2 regions of the Colwellia meonggei genome follow, and region 2 is predicted to be linked to the other one. Evidence: predicted binding sites of a transcription regulator. Region 2 holds the regulator's gene; the other holds the start of a gene.
What was found. Region 2 encodes sigma-54, which starts transcription at its own class of promoters, with help from an activator protein. Its sites were predicted from a motif close to GTTGGCACGNNNNTNGNNT; they were not measured.
Positions count from the first base shown of each region.

Region 1 (3,217 bases), on a different contig from region 2:
TAATCCCATTTATTAGCATGTATTTGTACTTTCTATTATTTAAATCAGAAGAATTGGTTTTCAACAAAAGTTTGCAAGTAGTTCCTTTTTTAGCGGTAATGTTGACTGGCTATTTATTATGGGTTTCGATGAATGCCCAATTTCCAACAGGTTATCGCATTAGTTTTGTATTATTCATTACTGCAGTAACCACAGTCATTTTCAAGCCATCAATCAAATTAGTATTCCCAGCTTTATTCTTAATATTTCTAATACCGGTTTGGGGAGCAGCAACAAACATTCTGCAAAGTATTTCAACATATGCCGTAACGTACCTAATGAATTTAAGTGGCGTACCTATTTTTGTTGAAGGTAATACTATTTCAATCCCCTCGGGGGTTTTTGAAATCGCTGGAGGTTGTAGTGGCTTGCGCTATTTGATTGTGTCTCTTGCAATATCTAGTTTGTTTACCTTTCTCAATATCCGCAAATATAGCCATGCACTCACATTTTTATTTATTGCTGTTGTTGGAGCATTGATAACCAATTGGCTTAGAATAACCGCACTTATTATGATTGGCCACTTTACTGAAATGCAAAGCGACCTTATGCAAGACCATAATAGCTTTGGCTGGTATATTTATATGCCATTTATGATCTGGTTGTTTTATTTTGGTCAACGATTTGTTGCGCCAGCAGATAATGGAAAAAGCCACCATGTAACGACAAGAGTTAATTTTAAAGCTATTTTTGTCGTCATGTTATTTATAACACTTATATCTGCACCATTACGTAATCTATTTACAACACCTGATATTGCTAATAATAATTGCAGCACAGTACTCTTAACACTACCGGTGCCTCAGCTAGCGGCTCCTGCGGCAAGTTGCATTATTACTTCAAACAATGAACATTTGCTCGTAATCGAATATGTTTATGATGGGAGAAGTATCGAAGGCGCTGTTGATAACTACTTGAACAAGTTTACACCACTAGGTTGGCGAGTAGAGAAAGCATATCGCAAAAATGATACTAATATCTTACATATTTCAAAAAATAATCAAAAGTTCAAAGTTATATACTCATTTGCTAGCAACGCAGTAGTAACAAACAATCTGACGACATTGAAAAAATCAAAACTTGTTAACTCTCTTTTAGGACCAAGCGAAACTCGACTAAAATGGTACGCAACACGATTGTAATTCTAACAATCATTTATTGATTTACGGTATCGCAAATTGCAACAACCAGCTGTCAAATAATTTTACAAACAGTTTGAGACTCTCCAACATAGACACCGCAAACACCTGATTAAAAACAACTTTTCAAAAGTGGCACACCATCTGCATTTAATCGGTAAATAACGAATAAAATCTGTATTAATTCTAAGGAAGATGAAGCATGAACACTAAATTGAAATTACTATCAGGTTTGCTTATCGCTGGTCTAGCAAATACAGCGAATGCCAACCTTATTACAAACTGGTCTTATACAAACCAAGCGGGCTTTGAAGCTGGTCATACTGGTACTACAAACACCGCAACAACAAATGATGATGTGGTGGCCAACGGCAATTCAGCTGGTGGTGATGCAAATGATCTTACTGATAATGCAGGTAACATCTTAAATACTGATGGTAACTTTGCAAATGGTGTTGCAGGCGATAACGCTCTTTCAACATCATTAACTTGGGGTACACCAGCAGCTGGTGCAGGTAACCCACAAAGCTCACTAAGCATTGATAGCCCAATTAATGATTCATTAGAAACTGACGGTGCTTGGGGTCAAGGTACAGCAATCACTCATGAAAATTGGGTTATTATTGGTGACTCATTAACTAGTGCATCAGTACTTGACGGTTTAGCGCTAATACCAACTGACTGGGAAGGCAAAGGTGATGACTTAGTTTATGATGCGTTATTAACTGATAGCCAACCATACTTTGCTCCACAATTAGAGTTTGGTATTAACTTCTTCGAAACACCAAATGGCGGTGTGAACTGTCCAAACGGAGAAGCAAACTCACAAGGTGACAATATCAATGGTTGTGGTGATATTTTTGAAATTACAGGTTTAGAAAACCTACCACTAGTCCCTGTTGTTGGCCCTGACTTTATTGAATTTACTGTGCCATTTGTTTTACAAGACATTAATGGCCCTATCCCTGGTTGGAACGATGTTGAATACTTCGTAACAACACGTCTATCTGGTTTAACGACATTACCAGCAAACTATGAATGTTCAAATGGACAGCCAGCATGTTTTGGTTTTGTTACAGTAGAAGAAAGAACAAACGTATTGGATGCACAATTTAGAATCAGTACAGTTCCAGAGCCAACTACAATTGCACTATTTGGTTTAGGTTTACTTGCAACAGGTTTTGCAGGACGCAGAAAACGAAACGTATAATTTGTAAGTTAAAATAAAAGCCGGCAACTGAGCCGGTTTTTTTATTTTTCACATTAAAATTTATTATTAGCGTATCAGTGAAAGCTCTATCTATTTTACTCAAAGGTTATTCGGTTATAAAATTTCGCCCGTAAATTATCGGGTTTAAAACAGATTCAGATAATCTGAGTAAATCTAGTTTAATCATCTGATCTTAAAGATACTTTCCAAGAGTTTCTCATTACATTTTCAATCGTATCTATAACCTCACAATTTCATTCGCTATAGTTACTTTAAATTGTCGGTATCTCATTACTTAATATTTGGCCAAAAAAGTTCTCTAACTGCTATAAAATGCTATATTCATATATTTCCGATCTTGTTAAATCGATATCGTAGTCATACACTGTTTTTCGGGGAAATTTCTTATTTTTCACGACATGGCTAAATAAAGAATTAATGTCGAACGAAGAATGAGCACTTAAACACAATGCTAAACACTCGCAGAAACTATTGTGTATTGGTGAAAATCGTCAATAATTGTTCCAACTGGTGTGCCAATCAACTAAACTTGATTCAAAGTAGATAATCAAATGCAATTACTAATGTTCCGTTCTAATATTAAACACATGGTCGCAATTTTTTTTTTATTTAGCTGCGCTTTATTACAAGGCTGTTCACAAGCATCAAAAACGGATGAAAAATTAGCTCCTACACCACTTTCTCAAATACCAGCCCCTCCTGCATCTACATCTATATCACTAGACAATAACATTGAAGCGTTTGAATTAACTGAAGTAAAAGTACAAGCAAAAATTAATAACCCTGACGGAATTGTAGAGTTTTTCTG
Region 1 covers NZ_BAAJLZ010000007.1:108,831-112,047, forward strand. Annotated here, with positions in the region: gene xrt (exosortase) at 1-1,181, shown strand, start outside; gene AC27E9_RS15790 (THxN family PEP-CTERM protein) at 1,381-2,388, shown strand; gene AC27E9_RS15795 (PKD domain-containing protein) at 2,973-3,217, shown strand, end outside.
Region 1: the regulator sigma-54 is predicted to act here: its motif matches at 1,310-1,328, upstream of AC27E9_RS15790 (THxN family PEP-CTERM protein).

Region 2 (3,217 bases):
ACTTGGTCCTAATGGTGCAGGAAAAACCACCTCGTTCTATATGATTGTTGGTTTAGTCAATAATGATAGCGGAGCTATTGTACTTAACGAAGAAGATTTAACTTTGCTGCCAATGCATGAACGTGCTCGTAAGGGTATTGGCTACTTACCACAAGAAGCATCAATATTTCGGAAATTATCTGTCTACGACAACATAATGGCCATTTTACAAACGCGAAAATCATTAACTGATGTTGAAAAAGAAGAAAAACTTGAACACTTATTAGAAGAGTTCAATATCGGTCATATTAAAGACAATTTAGGTATGAGCCTGTCAGGTGGTGAACGTCGTCGAGTAGAAATTGCGCGAGCATTAGCTGCTGATCCAAAATTTATCTTGTTGGATGAACCTTTTGCAGGTGTTGATCCAATTTCAGTAGGTGATATAAAAAAAATTATCCTACACTTAAAGGAACGTGGTATTGGTATTCTAATTACTGATCATAACGTGCGCGAAACATTAGACGTTTGTGAACATGCGTATATTGTTAGCCATGGTGAACTTATTGCAGAAGGTGATGCGGATCAAATTCTTGCAAATCAACACGTAAGAGATGTATACCTAGGTGAACAATTCACGCTATAGTGAAATCAGCTTTAGCAATAAAATAACATTGTGTTAAATAGTAACAGGGAAAAGAAAATCTAAATGCGTCCTACTCTGCAGCTCCGTATCGGGCAACAGCTAACCATGACCCCGCAATTGCAACAAGCAATTAAATTGTTGCAATTGTCGACATTAGACCTACAGCAAGAGATTCAGGAAGCGCTTGAAAGTAATCCACTGCTTGAAATGGATGAAAACCAAACTAATACTACCGAAAATACCCCTGATAATTTAGAAGAAGCATTTTCCGCAAGTGTCGGCGAAAGCACTGAAGTAGCGACGCCAGATGGCAGTGAAGACTCTACTCCTACTATCGATGAAATCAGTTCTGCTGAAGGTATGGCAAAAACTGATATCCCAGAAGAATTAAATAACGACACCACTTGGGACGATAATTTTAGTGCCGGTGCTAGCAGCGGCGCAGTAGGCCCAGCCTCAGAAGATTATACTTACCAAGGCGAAACTAAAGACTCAATTCAAGATCACTTACTTTGGCAAATGGAGCTTACACCGTTTACCGAAACCGACCAGGCTATTGCAACAGCGATTATTGAAGCTGTCGATGAAGCTGGTTACCTTACAGTATCAGCTGAAGAAATTTTAGAAAGTGTTGGCATTGAAGACGTAGAACTTGACGAAATTGAAGTGGTTTTAAAACGTATTAATGTTTTTGATCCTGTAGGTGTCGCGGCCCGCTCTATTCCGGAGTGTTTACTAATTCAATTAAACCAGTTCTCAAGCGATACACCTTGGTTAGAGGAAAGTAAATTAGCGGTAGGTAAATATATCGATTTACTTGGTAATCGCGACTATCGCCAATTAATGCGTAAATTACGCCTAAAAGAAGATCAATTACGTGAAGTTATTCGCTTAATTCAGACACTTGATCCACGCCCTGGTGATAGCGTTATTAAGAGTGAAGAGCAATACGTTATACCTGATGTGTCAGTTGAAAAGAAAAATGGTCGTTGGACCGTTGAACTAAATCCTGATACTGCACCTAAGCTTTCGGTAAACCAGCAATATGCCGCGATGTCACGTTCAATGAAATCATCTACTGACTCGCAATTTATTCGTTCAAACCTGCAGGAAGCTAAGTGGTTTATAAAAAGTCTCGAAAGCCGTAATGATACCCTATTAAAAGTGTCAAATTGTATCGTTCAACGCCAACAAGGATTTTTTGAACATGGCCCTGAAGCCATGCGTCCTATGGTATTGAACGATATTGCTGAAGCTGTTGATATGCATGAATCAACCATTTCGCGTGTTACCACACAAAAATATATGCACACGCCACGAGGCATTTTCGAATTAAAATATTTCTTTTCTAGCCATGTCAGTACTGAGAATGGTGGCGAGTGTTCATCAACTGCCATTCGTGAGTTAATTAAAAAGTTAGTTTCTGCAGAAGTACCGGCCAAGCCACTGAGCGATAGTAAAATGGCAGATATTCTTGCAGAACAAGGTATTAAAGTGGCGAGACGTACCATAGCTAAATATCGCGAGTCACTTTCGATACCACCATCGAATCAACGTAAAAGCCTATTGTAGGCTTGGTTTATTTACCCGAAAAAGAGGATTGAAGCATATGCAAATTAATCTTACCGGACACCATGTCGATGTTACCGATTCATTACGTGATTATGTTAATGGAAAATTTGAAAAACTAGAGCGACATTTTGATCATATCAATAATGTTCATGTCGTGTTAACGGTGGAAAAGCTTAATCAAATTGCCGAATCAACGGTGCATTTAAGTGGTAGTGAAGTACATGCCAAAGCCGAAAATAGTGATATGTACGCTTCAATCGATTCACTGATTGATAAACTTGACCGCCAAATATTAAAATATAAAGGCAAAATTAGTAAACACTAATATCCCCCTTCGCATTAGGTTTTTGAAGTAATTATGAAGTTGCAAGACATCTTGACACCGGACTGCACTATATGTGCAGCTCCGGGCTCCAGTAAAAAACGCATATTAGAATATTTAAGTAGCTTGGCCTCTGAAAAATTGCCTAATCACGATACTTTTCAATTGTTAGAGAGCTTGGTTAAGCGTGAAAAAATGGGCTCTACTGGAATTGGTAACGGAATTGCAATTCCTCACGGACGTTTAGATACTGCTGATAAGCCAATTGCGGTAGTTATTACTACAGAACAAGCGATAAACTTTGATGCCATAGATCATAGACCTGTCGATATTTTTATTGCGCTATTTGTTGCCGAAGCTGAGTGTCAAAATCATTTATGTACATTACAAAGCATCGCCGAGATATTTCGCGACAAACAGTTTTGTAAACAAGTTCGTAAATGTGAAAGTAACCAAGCACTTTTTGAATTAATCCAACAAGCGAGTTAATTACCAGTGAAATTAATCATTGTCAGTGGCCGTTCCGGCTCAGGTAAAAGTGTGGCACTTAGAGTCTTAGAAGATTTAGGCTATTATTGTGTTGATAACATTCCGGTTAATTTGTTGCCCGCATTAACCCATACTGTGATCAATGATTACGAGAATGTTGCCGTTAGCCTTGATGTTCGTAATTTACCCGCCGACCCGAATGATGTTCC
Region 2 covers NZ_BAAJLZ010000001.1:426,395-429,611, reverse strand. Annotated here, with positions in the region: gene lptB (LPS export ABC transporter ATP-binding protein) at 1-625, shown strand, start outside; gene AC27E9_RS01975 (RNA polymerase factor sigma-54) at 689-2,197, shown strand; gene hpf (ribosome hibernation promoting factor) at 2,235-2,522, shown strand; gene ptsN (PTS IIA-like nitrogen regulatory protein PtsN) at 2,556-3,008, shown strand; gene rapZ (RNase adapter RapZ) at 3,015-3,217, shown strand, end outside.